DNA from 3 places in the Pseudomonas sp. NPDC087358 genome. Region 2 is predicted to be linked to each of the others. Evidence: riboswitches for the same ligand, from Rfam matches in the RefSeq annotation. Region 2 holds a riboswitch; each other region holds the start of a gene.

What was found. Region 2 has a riboswitch for cobalamin ahead of cobO (cob(I)yrinic acid a,c-diamide adenosyltransferase). Riboswitches for the same ligand answer to the same signal wherever they lie in the genome.
Region 1: another riboswitch for cobalamin. It lies ahead of ACI2KS_RS09575 (CbtB-domain containing protein); the one in region 2 lies ahead of cobO (cob(I)yrinic acid a,c-diamide adenosyltransferase).
Region 3: another riboswitch for cobalamin. It lies ahead of ACI2KS_RS09805 (ABC transporter substrate-binding protein); the one in region 2 lies ahead of cobO (cob(I)yrinic acid a,c-diamide adenosyltransferase).

The regions. Positions count from the first base shown of each region.
Region 1 covers NZ_JBJDOA010000003.1:607,343-613,004, forward strand. The annotation lists gene cobM (precorrin-4 C(11)-methyltransferase) at 1-741, opposite strand, end outside; gene ACI2KS_RS09565 (cobalamin biosynthesis protein) at 859-1,278, opposite strand; gene ACI2KS_RS09570 (CbtA family protein) at 1,275-1,997, opposite strand; gene ACI2KS_RS09575 (CbtB-domain containing protein) at 2,009-2,194, opposite strand; cobalamin riboswitch at 2,292-2,512, opposite strand; cobalamin riboswitch at 2,706-2,925, shown strand; gene cobW (cobalamin biosynthesis protein CobW) at 3,062-4,132, shown strand; gene cobN (cobaltochelatase subunit CobN) at 4,135-5,662, shown strand, end outside.
Region 2 covers NZ_JBJDOA010000019.1:47,541-53,202, reverse strand. The annotation lists gene ACI2KS_RS28080 (C40 family peptidase) at 9-545, shown strand; gene ACI2KS_RS28075 (PQQ-dependent sugar dehydrogenase) at 581-1,939, opposite strand; cobalamin riboswitch at 2,077-2,320, shown strand; gene cobO (cob(I)yrinic acid a,c-diamide adenosyltransferase) at 2,431-3,042, shown strand; gene ACI2KS_RS28065 (cobyrinate a,c-diamide synthase) at 3,039-4,340, shown strand; gene bluB (5,6-dimethylbenzimidazole synthase) at 4,337-4,987, shown strand; gene cbiB (adenosylcobinamide-phosphate synthase CbiB) at 4,984-5,662, shown strand, end outside.
Region 3 covers NZ_JBJDOA010000004.1:17,617-23,278, reverse strand. The annotation lists gene ACI2KS_RS09815 (NCS1 family nucleobase:cation symporter-1) at 1-745, shown strand, start outside; gene ACI2KS_RS09810 (aspartate/glutamate racemase family protein) at 768-1,490, shown strand; cobalamin riboswitch at 1,597-1,795, shown strand; gene ACI2KS_RS09805 (ABC transporter substrate-binding protein) at 1,935-2,966, shown strand; gene ACI2KS_RS09800 (FecCD family ABC transporter permease) at 2,969-3,988, shown strand; gene ACI2KS_RS09795 (ABC transporter ATP-binding protein) at 3,985-4,773, shown strand; partial or broken gene ACI2KS_RS09790 (cache domain-containing protein) at 4,979-5,662, shown strand, end outside.

The sequences.
Region 1 (5,662 bases), on a different contig from region 2:
CCTGAACACATGCGCATGCCCGGCGCGGTACAGCGATGACTCGCTGAACACATCATTGCCCAGCACCCGGCCGACGATGATCAGCGCAGTGCGGCGAAAGCCTTTGGCTTGCACCTTAAACTCGATGTCAGCGAGCGTGCCGACCACCCAGTCCTGGTCCGGCCAGCTGGCGCGGTGAACCACGGCGATTGGGCAGTCGCTGCCGTAGTGTGGGCTCAGCTCGGCGACGATTTTCCCCAGATGATTGACCCCCAGATGAATCGCCATGGTCGCCTTGTGCCGCGCCAGGTCGCCCAGCGCTTCGCCCTCGGGCATGGCGGTCTTGTCGGCGTAGCGGGTAAGGATGACGCTCTGCGAGATGTCCGGCAGGGTCAGTTCGGTGCCGAGCAGTGCGGCGCAGGCGGCTGCGGCGGTCACCCCGGGGATGATCTCGAACGGGATTTGCAACTGGCGCAGGCAGCGAATCTGCTCGCCGATGGCGCCGTACAGGCTGGGGTCGCCCGAGTGCACGCGGGCGACGTCCTGGCCGTTTGCATGAGCAGATTTCATCAAGTCGATGATCTGCTCCAGATGCAGTTCAGCGCTGTTGGTCACCTGCACGGCGTGATGACCCTGCAGCACGGCCTCGGGCACCAGCGATCCGGCATAGATGATCACCGGGCATGTGCGAATCAGACGCTGGCCCTTGATCGTGATCAGGTCAGGGTCGCCAGGGCCTGCACCGATGAAAAAAACGGTCATGGGGTCTCCAGACGCTATTGAGGTTCAAGCATTGTGTCAGGGTTGAATACGCACCTGAAGCAGTCCGGCTTGCCGGCGCAGGCGTGCGCAAGATCGCCACCGCCGGCAGGCCGACTGCTACAGGGGCTCGTGGCCGGCCAAGGCAAAGGTCACCTGCGAGCTGTTGGTGCGCGGGATCAGCAGCTTGGCAGCACGGTTCGACAAGCGCGAAGCCATCGCCAGCGCCGCGCTTTCCGCGACGCCATAACAGCCGGTGTGTTCGAACGCTATCGCTGAGCGATGGGTCAACTGCGGTTCAAAGCCGGCCAGCTGCTCAGCGCTGAAAAACGTCAGCGGCAACGTCAGTTGCTGCGCCAGTTCCAGCAGCCCAGGCTCCGACGATTTGTTGTCGATGGAGGCCAGGGCGGTGATGTCGGACAGCGACAGTCGATGTTCCAGCAGGCTGACCTCGATCAAGCCCATGAGCACCGACGCCGGGCAGTCGCGTTGGCAGCCCAGGCCGATCACCAGTATCGGCCGGTCGCCGGCCGCAGTCATACGGCGTGGTTCAGACCGGAGTGAGCCGAGGACGCCTCGCTGCGGCGGAACAGCCAGGCGCTGATCAGGCCCATGGCGACCCAGAACACGGCGTTGGTCAGCAGAGAGGCGATCTTGAATTGCGCTTGCAGGGCTTCAGGTGCCAGCGAGGCATGCACTTCAGGCTGCGGCGCACCGACCAGATGAGGCACCACCAGAATCGCCACACCCAGGACTTTGAGCAGCCAGTTGTGGGCAAACACGATCAGGGCAAGCCCCGCGGCGGTGGAGGCTGCGGTGCCGACCCACCAGATCTGCCGTTGAGTCAGGTCCGCGGCAGCGGTTCCCGGCAACTCGGGGGGCAGGCCCAGAGTGGGTGCCAGCACGAACACGGCAAGACCGGCCAGGCCCCACAACGCGCCCTCACGAACGGTGCGCGGGGTGCGCAGGGTGTAGAGCGCCGCCAGCATCAGGGCAAAGCCCACGGCGACCACCAGATTGCCGCCGGTGGTGGACAGCACGCGCTGCCAGCCGTCTTCGGGCTCCCAGGCTTGTTGGTCATGGACATGACCGGCCATGGCCCCTGCATGCTCATGCTCATGTGCCTGGGCGGCGGGGGCTTTCTCGTAGGTTTCGGCCTGCAGGATCAACGGTGCGACCCAGAAACTTTGCAGCAAAGTCAGCAGCAGGGCGGCGAGCAGTCCGGTGAAACCGGCCGTTTGAGCGATACGCTTGAACATGGCGGCAGGTCTCAGTGGCACGGAAAGGCAGAGCTGTGACGGGTGTCGTGCGCGGCATTGTGCACGGCGTCGATGTGCGAGAAACCGGCGAAATACACCAGGCACGCGCCGAGGATCATCGCGCTGATGGCAGCGCTGAGGCGTTGGCTCTGGGTGCTGATGTTGCTGGACGTCTGGCTGGTTGTGCTGATCGACATGGCGCTTCCCTCTGAAATGTCAGCGGACGGGAAGGCGCAGGGAAAACCACTGACCCACGTCAGTAGTCAACTCAACAGCGCCCGCCCACCGCGGGTTTGTTATGTGTCGTTGTCGGGCCGGTCTCCGGGCTTGCGAGGGACACATGCAGCACATGCCTTCAAGAATCGCCTTCCCATATCGCTTTCCGACACAGTGGATCTGACTCTTCACTCGCTTACCGTTGCGGGGGCAGCGCCGGACTTGCACAAGCCTTGAGGCCTGAACGCACCGGTTTCCCGTTTCACCCTGTGAAGGGCACCCGTAACAAGGTGTGTAGGAAAGCATGCAGCAGCACCTCAGTCAACCAACGGGGGCTGGTTGCGCATCCCCTGTAGGAGTGAGCTTGCTGGCGATTGCCATCGACCGTTCCACATCAGGTCGCCTGGCCAGGTTGATCGCGAGCAAGCTCATTCCTAAACGAGGCCTCAGTCCCGAAGATTTTTGCTCGTTGACCTTCCCCGGACCACTGCGTAGCCTTGCGCACTTGAGGTTCGCTGCTCCGGTTCTCACCGGCGCGGCGCTAAGAAGGGAATGTGGTCCATGCCACAGCTGCCCCCGCAACTGTAAACGGTCATGTTCATTGCATAGCCACTGCGCAAGCGGGAAGGCGCGATGAATGCCGGTCGCCTGATGACCTTTCAGCGACTGGCCGCCGTAAGCCAGGAGACCTGCCTCGACCCGGGCCTGCTGTTCGAACAGCGCCCTCAGCAATTCTCATTATTACCGGGCGGGGTGATCCGGTGGCGAAGCGAACCGCATGCCTGTCATTGATCGGCGGCCGCGCGGTTCTCGTCCAGTCTGCCCGCCGCAAAGCTCAAGGGCATCCGATGAAAACACTGGCCAAACTTCCCGTCACCATCGTCACCGGCTTTCTGGGTTCGGGTAAAACTACCCTGTTGCGGCATATGCTCGATAACGCCCAGGGGCGTCGTATCGCGGTGATCGTCAACGAATTCGGCGAGCTGGGCATCGACGGTGAAATCCTCAAGCAATGCACCATCGGCTGCACCGAAGAAGAGGCCAATGGCCGCGTCTACGAGCTGGCCAACGGCTGCCTGTGTTGCACCGTGCAGGAAGAATTCTTCCCGGTGATGCAGGAACTGGTCGCGCGGCGCGGCGATCTGGATCACATCCTCATCGAAACCTCTGGCCTGGCCCTGCCCAAGCCGCTGGTCCAGGCTTTCCAATGGCCGGAAATCCGCAACGCCTGCACAGTCGACGCGGTGATCACCGTGGTCGACAGCCCGGCGGTGCTCGCCGGTACCTTCGCCGCATTCCCGGATCAGGTCGATGCGCAGCGTAAACTCGACCCGAACCTGGATCACGAATCGCCGCTGCACGAACTGTTCGCTGATCAACTGGCCAGCGCCGACCTGGTGATTCTGAACAAGGCCGATATGCTCGACGTCGATGCACTGGCCGCCGTGCGCGCCGAAGTCGCCGAAGAACTGCCGCCGGCGGTGAAAGTCATTGAAGCGAGCAAAGGCCAGCTGCCGATCAGCGTTCTGCTGGGCGTGGGTGCCGAGTCCGAGCTGCACATCGATGGGCGCAAGACTCACCATGATCACCACGAAGGCGATGACCACGACGACCACGATCATGACGCCTTCGATTCCATCTCCATCTCGCTGCCGCAAGCCGACGAAGCGCTGTTGCTCGACGCCCTGACCCAGGCAGTGGTGCAGCACGGCATTTTGCGCGTCAAAGGTTTTGCGGCGATTCCCGGCAAGCCGATGCGCCTGCTGGTGCAAGGCGTCGGTACACGCTTCGACAAGCATTTCGACCGCGCCTGGAAGGCTGACGAACAGCGCCTGACCCAGTTGGTGCTGATCGGTCAGGACCTGGACGCAGCCGTCCTCGAAGCCCAGCTGCGCGCCGCCGTTGAGGTCAAGGGTTAACCATGCACCTGCTGCGCACCCAGCCCGGAGGCTTCGTCCCCGATGACAGCATCGCTGACCTTGGGCAAACGCCTGCCGAGCTGGTGATCCTGTGCAGCGGCGATTCCCACCTGGCGTTGCTGGCTGAGACCGCGCAGCAATTGCCAGACGATTACCCGAGTCTGCGTCTGGCCAACCCCATGCAGGTGCAGAACCACGCTTCGGTGGATCTGTATGTCGACCAGGTGCTGCGCCACGCCAAGGTCATCCTGATTTCGCTGCACGGCGGTATCGGCTACTGGCGCTATGGCGTCGAGCGGCTGGTGGCGCTGGCGGCGGCCTCTAAAAAAAACGGCGGCGTGAAGCTGATTCTGGTGCCGGGCGACGACCGTCCCGATCCGGAACTCAGCGATCTGAGCACCGAGCCTGCCCAGGATCGCGAGCGGCTGTGGCATTACCTGCGCCAGGGTGGCAAGCACAACGCCTTGCAGCTGTTTCACTGCCTGGCCAGTCGCTGGCTGGATCGCGACTACGCCTGGGGCGAGCCGCAGACGCTGCCACGCACCGCTGTATACCATCCGGGCAAGGCCAGCGCCGGCTTGAACGACTGGCAGGCTGATTGGCAAGAAGGCAATCCGGTGGCTGCGGTGCTGTTCTATCGCTCGCACTTGCAGGCGGCCAATACCGGTTTCATCGACGTGTTCTGTCAGCGATTGCTGGCGCAAGGCTTGAACCCTTTGCCGATTGCCGTCGCCAGCCTCAAGGAACCTGCTTGCCTGGCCGCGGTGCAGGACTGGCTGGATGAAACCGAGTGCGAGGTGATCCTCAACACCACAGGCTTCGCCCAGTCGAGCCCGGAGGCGCCGCATCTGCGGCCGTTCCGGCGCAATATTCCGGTGATTCAGGCGATCTGCGCCCAGGACAACGAACCGGCCTGGCAGGCCAGCGAGCAGGGCCTTGGCTCGCGGGATCTGGCGATGCATATTGCGCTACCGGAGCTCGATGGTCGCATCATCAGCCGTGCGGTCAGTTTCAAGGACCTGGCCTGGTACAGCGAGCGCAGTCAGTCCGATGTGGTCTGCTATCGCGCCCACCCCGAGCGCATGGATTTCGTCGCTGAACTGGCCCGGCGCTGGGTCCTGCTGGCGCGCACCGCCAACGCCGACAAACGCGTGGCGCTGATTCTCGCCAACTACCCGACCCGCGATGGGCGGATCGGCAATGGGGTCGGGCTGGACACACCGGCGGCAGCGCTCAATATCCTCAAGGCGATGCAGGGCGAGGGATATCCGGTTCAGGCGCTGCCCGGCACCGGCACCGAGCTGATCCACGCCTTGCTCGGTGGCGTGACCAATGACCCCGACAGTCTCGATCAACGGCCGTGCCACCAGAGCATGGTCATGGACGAATACCTGGCCGCGTTCCAGGCCCTGCCCGAAGCCAATCGCAGCGCGGTGATCGAGCGCTGGGGCGAGCCGCAGCATGATCCGATGTGCCGCAACGGCCGGATGATGGTCGCAGGCTTGCGCCTGGGCATGACCTTTGTCGGCA
Region 2 (5,662 bases):
TTGTGTCTATGTCGTTTACGGTTCGTCTGGCTGTCGCTTCACTGGCTCTATTGCTGGCCGCCTGCTCCAGCAATCCTCGGCCAGCCCCGCCCAAGGTCATTTCCAGACCTGTGGTTTCCGTTCCTTCCCAGTTTTCTTCGCCTCTGGCTGACGATGTGCTGCTGCGCGCCATTGGGCTTGTCGGTACGCCTTATCGCTGGGGCGGCAACACGCCTGATTCGGGTTTCGACTGCAGTGGTCTGATCGGTTATGTCTATCAGGGCGCGGCAGGCATCACCCTGCCACGTTCGACTCGGGACATGATCAATCTGCGTGGGCCGGATATCGATCGCACTCAACTGCAGACCGGCGACCTGGTGTTCTTTGCCACCAGTGGCGGCTCGAATGTCAGCCACGCGGGGATCTACGTCGGAGAAGGGCGTTTCGTGCATGCGCCAGCCACCGGCGGGACGGTCAAGCTCGACAGCCTCGACAAGCCTTATTGGCAGAAAGCCTGGTTGAACGCCAAGCGCGTGATTACGCCGTCGAATCTGGCTCGCCAGTAACTGGCAGCGAAAATGTAATCAGGACCGGTGGTCTATCAGGGCTTGTTGGTCGAAGCCTGGACCGTCCGCGCCGCCGTCCGCGCCGCCGTCACTCGCCAGATTTTGTTGCCGACGTCATCGGCCACCAGCACCCCGCCCTTGTTGTCATTGACCACGCCCACCGGCCGACCTTGCGCCTTGTCATCGGCATTGAGGAACCCGGTCAGCAGGTCCACTGGCGTGCCGCTCGGTTTGCCGTCCTTGAAGGGCACGAACAAGACCTTGTAGCCGCTGTGCGGTTTACGGTTCCACGAGCCATGCTGGCCAACCAACAGCCCTTCATTGAACGGTGCTGGCAGCGACTTGCCGTCTGCAAAGGCCAGGCCCAGCGATGCGGTATGCGGGCCGACAGCGAAATCCGGCGCGATGGCCTTCTGCACCATCTGCGCGTTCTGTGGCGAGACCCTGATGTCCACGTGCTGGCCGTAATAGCTGAACGGCCAGCCATAGAAGGCGCCGTCCTGCACGGAGGTCACGTAGTCGGGCACCAGGTCGCTGCCGATCTCGTCGCGCTCGTTGACCGCCACCCATAGTTTGCCGGTGTGTGGATCCCAGTCCATGCCGTTGGGGTTGCGCAGGCCGGAGGCAAAGATCCGGTGATTGCCGGTGGCAGCGTCCACTTCCCAGATAGCCGCCCGATCCTTCTCCGCCTCCAGGCCGTTTTCAGCGACGTTGCTGTTGGAGCCGACGGTCACATACAGCTTGCTGCCGTCCTTGCTGGCGATGACGTTCTTGGTCCAGTGGTGATTGATGGTGCCGCCGGGCAGGTCGGTGACTTTCAGCGGCTCGCCCTTTATCGACGTTTCGCCCGGCTGGTAGTTGAAACGCAGCAGGCGGTCGGTGTCGGCCACATAGAAATTGTTGCCCACCAGTGTCATGCCGAACGGCGAGTTGAGGTGGTCGATGAAGACGGTGCGGGTTTCGGCGATGCCATCATGGTCCTTGTCGCGCAGCAGGGTAATGCGGTTTGCGCTCGGCACCCCGGCACCGGCGCGGCCCATGACTTTTTTCATGACCCAACCCTTTATGCCTTTGCTGTCGTCCGGTTTTGCCGGCTCGTTGGTTTCGGCCACCAGCACATCGCCATTGGGCAGTACGTAAAGCCAGCGCGGATGATCGAGGTTCTCGGCGAAGGCTGCGACCTGCGTGCCCGGGGCTGCGGTGGGTTTGCCGCCTGCGGGCCAGCCGACGGCCGGGGCGATGTTGACCGTGGGGATCAGCGTCTTGTTGGGTTCAGGCAACTGGGGCGACGGTCCGGTGCCGTCCGAGACCTGCAGCCTGGACGACTCGCCGCATGCTGCGAGGCCCCCAGCGACCAACAGTAAAACCACAATCTGGGGTTTGAGCGTGAACATGGTCGAAACTCCCTTTGCTGGCAGTCATGCAATGGCATGTCTAGCAATAGAGGCCTGGCCTGGCGCAGGGGTTCAACCGGTGATCAATTGCGCCATTGGGCCGAGCTTCGATTGACGCTCCGGGGGCAACCCACTAACCTTCGCGGCTTGTTTCAGGTGCCCGCGACCAAGGTCGATCAACAGGGTGAAACAGGGAAGCCGGTGCGAGCGCTCATGCGCTTAATCCCGGCGCTGCCTCCGCAACGGTAAATGAGTCAAGGCCACGCACACCGCCACTGTGTTCATCGAACATGGGAAGGCGCGCGGCCCGCGCAGAAACGGCAATTGCCTGTCTGTGTTCGCTCATGAGTCCGGAGACCGGCCTGATCCAATCAACAGCATCACGGAGGGCGATGCTCTGCGCAGGCTCGGGCATTCAGGTCCCGGCGCCTGCTGTCAGTCTTTGCCTGCGTCCTCCGTTTGCCACAGCTGCCCTCAAGCGGAGAGCCCGGATGAGCGAATCCCCCGAACGTGACGAACGCCACCTGGCGCGCATGCTGCGCAAAAAGGCGGTAATGGACGAGCGCATTGCCAGCTCGCCGAACGAATGCGGCCTGTTGCTGGTGCTCACCGGCAACGGCAAAGGCAAGAGCAGTTCCGCCTTTGGCATGTTGGCACGGGCCATGGGCCACGGCATGCAGTGCGCCGTGGTGCAGTTCATCAAGGGCCGCAACGCGACCGGCGAAGAACTGTTCTTTCGTCGTTTCCCCGAACAAGTGCGCTACCACGTGATGGGCGAGGGGTTCACCTGGGAGACCCAGGACCGCCAGCGCGATATCGCCGCCGCCGAAGCGGCCTGGGCGGTGACCCAGGGCATGCTCAAGGACCCGACCATCGGGCTGGTGATCCTTGATGAACTGAACATTGCCCTCAAACACGGTTACCTCGATCTTGAGCAGGTGCTCAGCGATCTGCAGGCGCGCCCGCCGATGCAGCACGTGGTAGTGACCGGCCGTGGCGCCAGGCAGGAGCTGATCGACCTGTCCGACACCGTTTCCGAAATTGCCGTGGTCAAGCATGCGTTCCAGGCCGGCATCAAGGCGCAGAAAGGCATCGAATTGTGAGTCAACGTTTACCAAGGCAATGCCCTGCGGTGTTGATCGCCGCCCCGGCGTCCGGTCAAGGCAAGACCACCGTCACTGCGGCGCTCGCGCGGCTGCATCGTAATCAGGGGCGCACCGTGCGCGTGTTCAAGTGTGGGCCGGACTTTCTCGACCCGATGATCCTCGAGCGCGCCAGCGGCAACCCGGTCTATCAACTGGATATGTGGATGGTCGGTGAGCAAGAAAGCCGTCGCCTGCTGTGGGAAGCCGCCGCAGATGCCGATCTGATTCTCATCGAGGGGGTCATGGGGCTGTTTGACGGCACGCCTTCGAGCGCCGATCTGGCGCGGCACTTTGGAGTACCGGTGCTGGCCGTGATCGACGGCACCGCCATGGCGCAGACCTTCGGTGCGTTGGCCTTGGGCTTGGCGCGGTATCAGCCTGACCTGCCATTTGCCGGCGTGTTGGCCAACCGCGTCGGTACCGTGCGGCATGCGCAGTTGCTCGAAGGTAGCCTGACCGAAGGCTTGCGCTGGTATGGCGCGCTGTCGCGGGAAACCGGGATCGAACTGCCAAGCCGGCATCTGGGGCTGGTTCAGGCCAGTGAACTGAACGACCTGGACGTGCGCCTGGATGCCGCCGCTGCGGCACTGGCCAGCACCTGCGACGCCGCGTTACCGCCCGCGGTGACCTTCGCTGCGCCCGATTTCCTGCCCGCCGAGCCGTTGCTTCGCGGCGTGCGCATAGCCGTCGCCCATGACGAGGCCTTTGCCTTTACCTACGGCGCCAGCCTGGATCTGCTGCGTGCCATGGGCGCCGAGTTGGCGTTTTTCTCGCCGATCCGCGACAGCCAACTGCCTGAAGCTGACAGCCTGTACCTGCCCGGCGGCTACCCGGAGCTGCACCACGTAGCGCTGGGGCAAAACCTGGCGATGCTGCAGGCGATTCGTGCTCACCACGCGGCAGGCAAGCCACTGCTGGCTGAGTGTGGTGGCATGCTTTACCTGCTCGATGCCTTGACCGATGTCGACGGGCAACGCGCCGAATTGGTGGGGTTGCTCAGTGGCGAGGCGGTGATGCAAAAGCGACTGGCCGCCCTGGCCCTGCAGGCAGTGGAACTGCCGGAAGGCACCTTGCGCGGGCACACCTACCATCATTCGCTGACCAGCACCGAGTTGACGCCAATTGCCCGTGGCATCAGCCCCAATGGCGGTCGCGGCGCCGAGGCGGTGTATCGCGACGGTCGGATGACCGCGTCCTACGTGCATTTCTATTTCCCGTCCAACCCCCAGGCGATGGCGGCGCTGTTGTTGCCATGACTGACCACGCCTTCAGCGCCGATGAGCGCGCGGCCGTGTACCGGGCCATTGCCGAGCGCCGGGACATGCGTCACTTCAGTGGCGGGGCGGTGGCCCCTAAACTACTGGCGCGCTTGCTGGAAGCCGCGCACCAGGCACCCAGTGTCGGCTTGATGCAGCCATGGCGCTTCATTCGCATAAGCGATCGCCAGTTGCGCACGCAGATTCAGGCGCAGGTCGAAGAAGAACGGGTTCGCACCGCTCAGGCGCTCGGCGAGCGTTCCGATGACTTCATGAAGCTCAAGGTCGAAGGCATCACAGAGTGCGCCGAAGTATTGGTCGCGGCCCTGATGGATGACCGCGAGAAGCATATTTTCGGGCGTCGCACCTTGCCGGAAATGGACATGGCGTCGTTGTCCTGTGCGATCCAGAACCTGTGGCTGGCCGCGCGCGCCGAAGGCCTGGGGATGGGCTGGGTGTCGCTGTTCGACCCGCTTTCACTGGGCCAGTTGCTGGATATGCCAAGCGGTTCAAAACCCTTGGCGATTCTGTGCCTGGGGCCGGTTCAGCAATTCTATCCGGCGCCGATGCTGGTACTCGAAGGCTGGGCGCAGGCGCGTCCGCTGCAAGAGCTGATCTATGAGAACAAATGGGGAGTGAGTCCATGAGCGTGGCGTTGTTGAGCGTCGCCGGCGTTGCGCTGGATGCGCTGCTGGGCGAGCCCGAACGAAACCACCCGCTGGTCGCGTTCGGGCGCTATGCCGAGCGTATCGAGCAGCGTTTCAATGCCGCAGGTCGTGGCTGGCGCAGCCACGGTGTCAGCGCCTGGTTCATCGCAGTGATCCCGCTGACCCTGCTGGCCACGGTCCTCAGCTGGTTGCCCTACATCGGCTGGCTGGTGGAAGTGGCGGCGCTTTACTGCGCGCTGGGTCTGCGCAGTCTGGGCGAACATGTCCAGCCGGTGGCCCAGGCGCTGCGCAGTGACGATCTGCCAGAAGCCCGGCGCCGCGTGGGTTATCTGGTCAGTCGCCAAACCACCGAGCTGGATGCCACCGAAGTGGCGCGCGCCGCTACCGAATCGGTGCTTGAAAACGGCAGCGATGCGGTGTTCGCTGCCATTTTCTGGTTCGCGGTGCTGGGCGCGCCGGGTGTCGTGCTCTATCGTCTGAGCAACACACTGGATGCCATGTGGGGCTATCGCAACGAGCGCTTCGAGCGTTTCGGTTGGGCTGCGGCCAGGATCGACGATCTGCTTAACTACATTCCTGCACGACTGGTGGCGTTGACCTACGCGCTGCTGGGCAAAACCCGACTGGCGCTGCGCTGCTGGCGGACTCAGGCGC
Region 3 (5,662 bases), on a different contig from region 2:
TCTCAATTTCTGCGATTTTTCCCGCTCAGCGCCCTGCAAGAAGACCATTCGCAGAGGCAATTTCTGGGGCCTGCCGATCAACGTGCTGCTGTTCGCCTTCATCACCGTGATCATTTGCGGCGCGCAGTTTTCCATCAACGGTCAGATCATCCAGAGCCCGACCGACATCATCAAGACCATCCCCAGCACGTTCTTTCTGGTGCTCGGCTGCCTGGCGTTTCTGATCGTCACGGTGGCTGTGAACATCATGGCCAACTTCGTCGCACCGGCGTTTGTCCTCAGCAGCCTGGCACCGCGGCACCTGACGTTCCGCCGTGCCGGCATGCTCAGCGCCATCGTCGCAGTGCTGATCCTGCCCTGGAACCTGTACAACAGCCCGGTGGTGATCGTGTATTTCCTCTCCGGTCTGGGCGCCCTGCTCGGCCCACTGTATGGTGTGATCACCGCCGATTACTGGCTGCTGCGCAAGGGCCGGGTCGACGTGCCGCAGCTGTATACCGAGAATCCTGCCGGGCCCTATCACTACTGGCGTGGGGTCAATCCGCGTGCGGTCTGGGCGTTCGTTCCGGCGGCGCTGATTTCGATCATCACCGCTTTGGTTCCGGCGTTCGATTCGGTGTCGTCGTTCTCCTGGCTGATGGGCGCGGCCATTGGCGCGGCGCTTTATCTGTTGCTGGCCGATCGCCGTACAACCTTCAGGGACGTCAGCGGTGAAAGCATCGCCGTGCAGGACGTCCAGCATTGATCCCAAGCAAGAGACCTCACCCATGCGAATTCTGATCGTAAACGTCAACACCACCGAGTCGATGACTCAGACCATCGCCGAGCAGGCGCGTAGCGTCGCCTCGCCCGGCACCGAGATCATCGGCCTGACCCCGCGTTTCGGCGCCGAATCGGTGGAAGGCAATTTCGAGAGTTATCTGGCGGCCATCGCGGTGATGGACCGCGTGCTGTCCTACGACCAGCCCTATGACGCAGTGATCCAGGCCGGGTATGGCGAGCACGGCCGCGAAGGCTTGCAGGAGTTGCTTGAGGTGCCGGTGGTGGACATCACCGAGGCGGCGGCCAGCCTTGCGATGTTGCTGGGGCACAAATATTCGGTGGTCACGACCCTGGACCGCGCCGTGCCGTTGATCGAGGACCGGCTCAAGCTGGCCGGCGTGTTCGAGCGCTGCGCGTCGGTGCGGGCCAGCGGCATGAGCGTGCTGGAACTCGAAGAGCAGCCCGAACGTGCATTGGCAGCCATCGCAGAGCAGGCGGTCGAGGCGGTCAGCAAAGACAAGGCCGAGGTGATCTGCCTGGGTTGTGGCGGCATGGCCGGGCTTGATCAGATGATCCGCGATCGCGCCGGCGTGCCGGTGGTCGATGGGGTCACCGCAGCGGTTGCGCTGGCCGAGTCGCTGGTGCGTCTGGGTCTGAAAACCTCCAAGGTGCGCACCTACGCCAGCCCACGGCCGAAGAAGGTGATCGGCTGGCCGTTTCGGCCATGAGCATCGGCGCCTGTCGTTGATTCGGGCTGCAGGCCGGGCAGAATCGCTGCGCAGTGTCACCGGGCCGCTGATTCGCCCCCGGCTGTCGCCTGTGACAGGCGAATCGTTTACCATCCCCGCCGCCGGTTTCCACTGGGAATTAATAGGGAATCCGCGAGCCCTGATCTCTGGGGCTCAAACGGAACTGTCCCCGCAACTGTAGGCGCTGAGCCCTGCTTCATGATTGCCACTGGGTTGCCCCGGGAAGGCCGAAGCACGGCGATGACGCGCCAGTCAGGAGACCTGCCGGCGAGCGTCAATCATTCACCGGCGGGGTGTCCGGGAAGGACACCCCTGCGCGCCTTGCTGGCGTGATCTGCACTTGCCCCTTTACCGGCGGCGAGTCGGGATGTGCTTTCCAGTGCCTGTTTCGTCGGCAATCAGGTTCACTGGAGATCGCCCTTCATGTCGTCGTACCGCCTTGCCTCCTCGCTTGTGGGCCTGACGCTGTCCATCGCCACGCTCATACCCCAGGCCGCGCTCGCCGCGTCGACCCGCTATCCGCTGACCCTCGACAACTGTGGCGTCGGGCTGACCTTCGCCCAGGTCCCGCACCACGCCGTCACCATCGGCCAGGCAGCCACTGAAATGCTCTACGCCCTGGGCTTGAGCCCTTCGGTGACAGGCACTTCACTGTGGTTCAACGAGGTCCTGGGGCAATACAAGGAGGCCAACGAGCAGATCGAACGCCTGGCCGACAATGCACCCAGCTTCGAGTCGGTCATCGGCAAACGCCCGGACTTGGTGCCGGTGCAGTTCGAGTGGATGGTCGGTCCGCAGGGCGCGGTTGGCACTCGCCAGCAATTCCAGGAACTGAACATCCCCACCTACATCCTGCCTTCGGACTGCGAAGGCAAGAATAATCTGGTCGGCGCCGATGGCACTCGTCTCCAGGCCTTCAGGATCGACACGCTGTACAAGAGCATTGCGCAACTGGCCGAGATCTTCGACGTCCAGGACCGTGGTCAGGCACTGGTTGCCGGTTATCAGGCGCGTCTTGCCAATGCAATGGAGCAGTCCGCAGCGCACCACGGCGAGCAGGTCTCGGCGGTGTTCTGGTTCTCCAGCCCCGACATCAACGTCGACCCTTACGTCGCCGGGCGCAAAGGCATTCCCGACTTCATGCTCAAGACCCTGGGCATGCGCAACATCATCGATTCGGACGAGGAATGGCCGACCGTCGGCTGGGAAACCATCGCCAAGGCCAACCCGACGATTCTGGTGATCGCCCGTATGGACCGGCGGCGCTTCCCCGCCGACGATCATGAGAAAAAACTCGCCTTCCTCAAATCAGACCCGGTGACGCGCAACATGGACGCGGTGAAAAACAACCGCATCGTCATCATGGACGCCAGTGCCATGGAATCCAGCGTGCGGCTGTTCGACGGCATCGAGCAACTGGCCAAAGCCACCCAAAGCGCTGCCGTGAGCCCATGAACATGCTAATTCGAGTGCTGGCTCACGGCACGTGGGTCAGCGTGCTATTGCTGCTGGCGGTGCTGGCCGGCGTCGCCATCGGCGAGACCTCAATCGGCTTGCCGGTGATCTTTCAAGTGCTGGCGAACAAGCTGTGGGCCGCCGGTTACCCGCTCGATGCCATTGATGAGGGCATCGTCTGGAACTACCGACTGACCCGAGCCATCGTCGCCGCCGCCTGTGGCGCGGGGCTGGCGATTTGCGGCGTGGTCCTGCAATCGCTGCTGCGCAACCCGCTGGCCGACCCCTACCTGCTGGGCATCTCCGCCGGGGCCTCGACCGGGGCGGTGCTGGTGGCCATCGTCGGGTTCGGTGCCGGGGCCATTTCGCTGTCCACCGGGGCCTTTGCCGGCGCTGTCGCAGCGTTTGCCCTGGTCGCCCTGCTCGCTCGCGCCTCGCGGGGGCAGACGCCTGCCGGGCAGATCATCCTGGCCGGTATCGCCGGCTCGCAGCTGTTCAATGCGCTGACTTCGTTTCTGATCACCCGCTCGGCCAATGCCGAGCAGGCGCGCGGCATCATGTTCTGGTTACTGGGCAACCTCAGTGGCGTGCGCTGGGCCTCGGTCGGGCTGGCAGTGCCGGTGGTGCTGATCGGTCTGTTGGTCTGTCTGTGGCACAGACGCTCGCTGGATGCCTTCACCTTCGGCGTGGACTCAGCAGCGTCGCTGGGCATTCCGGTGCGTCGGGTACAGACCCTGCTCATCGCCACCGCCGCGCTGGTCACCGCAGTGATGGTGTCGATTGTCGGCTCCATCGGTTTCGTCGGCCTGGTCATCCCCCATGCCGTGCGCATGCTCGCCGGCGTACGTCACGCCCGACTGCTGCCGCTGAGCGCCTTGAGCGGTGCGTTGTTTCTGATTGGCGCCGACGTGCTTTCGCGCACCTTGATCAAGGGCCAGGTGCTGCCCATCGGCGTGATCACCGCGCTGGTCGGTGCACCGGTGTTCGCCTTGATCCTGGCGCACGGAAACCGCAGCCGATGAACGTCATGACAGAGGCAGTCAGCAACGTGCTCAGTGGCATCAACCTGGGCTTGACCCTCAAGGGCGTGCCGTTGCTCAGCGAGGTCACCCTGGCCATTCGCGCTGGCGAGAACCTGGGCATCGTCGGCCCCAACGGTTCGGGCAAATCGACGCTGATCAAACTGCTGGCAGGCATCCAGCGCCCTACCCGCGGCGAGGTGTTCCTGCACGGTCAGCGCCTGTCGGGGATGCGCCGTCGCGACATCGCCCAACAGCTGGCGGTGGTTGAACAGCACGCCGACACCAGCGACTCCATCAGCGTGCTGCAAGCGGTGGAACTGGGGCGTACCCCCTGGCTCTCGGCACTCTCGCCATGGAGTGATGAGCACGCACGCATCGTTTGCCAGGCGATCACCGACGTCAATCTGCAACCACTGCGCCAGCGTCCCTGGCACAGCCTGTCTGGCGGTGAACGGCAGCGTGCGCACATTGCCCGGGCGCTGGCGCAACGTGCGCCGATAGTGCTGCTCGACGAGCCGACCAATCACCTGGATATCCAGCAGCAGCTGTCGATTCTGAAGCTGCTGCAGCAGTTGCCGGTGACCAGCGTCATCGCCCTTCATGACCTCAATCAGGCGTTGGCCTGCGACCGTCTGGCGGTCATGGACAAAGGACGCCTGGTGGCCCTGGGCTCGCCCTTCGAGGTGCTCACCCCAGCATGTCTGCGCGACACTTTCGGCGTGTCCGGTCATTGGCTGACCGATCCGTTTGACGGTTCCAGCATCCTGCGCCTGCGCGCCATCTGACTCGTCAATAGCCGCAGAGTGGGTGTCTGGGCGGGCGGAATCAACAGCGTGCGGCCAGGGCCATCATCAGTTCTAAAGAATCCGCCCGGCAGGCCGACACCGGTATACCATCAGACGGTTTCGCACCCCCATCGCACTGTCCTGATCGACCCGCTGCCTGCGTAGCGGTTGTTTACGCGTGATTAAAGAACAATCAGGAGCGCCGATGAACATCAAACAGAAACTGACCTGGGCCTTTGCGGTAATCGCCTGCCTGCCGATCATCCTGGTCGCGACAATGGTCATCATTAACCTGCGCAGCGACGCGCAAAGCGGCTTCGTCGACAGCAGCGGCCGGGAAATCCGCCAGGTGGCCAATGCCATGCAGTTGTTCTTCGAGGGCATCAGCCAGAACGTCGATTACCTGGCCGCACACCCGTTGATCACCGGCACTGGCGAAGGCGTCAAAAGCTACATGACCGCCCAGGCACCGGACATCCCGCTGTCCGATGTCGACAAGCAACTGTTCGGCTTTTTCGCCGGTATTGCCCAGAGCCATCCGGCCTATTCCTATGTCTCCTACGGGCTTGCCAACGGCACCTACGCGTACTGGCCGGGCGACCCGAAAATGGCCAGCTACGATCCACGCCAGCGTCCCTGGTACAAGAGCGCCCTGGCCAACCCCGGCAAGACCACGCGCACCGAGGCCTATTACTGGGCCGGTGACGATGCGGTGCTGGTCAGCACCGTACGCGCAGTCAACAACGCCCTGGGCAGCTCGGGTGGTGTGGTCAATATCGATGTATCGCTTAAACAGCTGACCACCATCGTCAAGCAGATCAAGCTGGGCGAAAGCGGTTACCTGATGCTGATCGAAAACAACGGCACGGTGCTGGTCGATCCCAAGCAG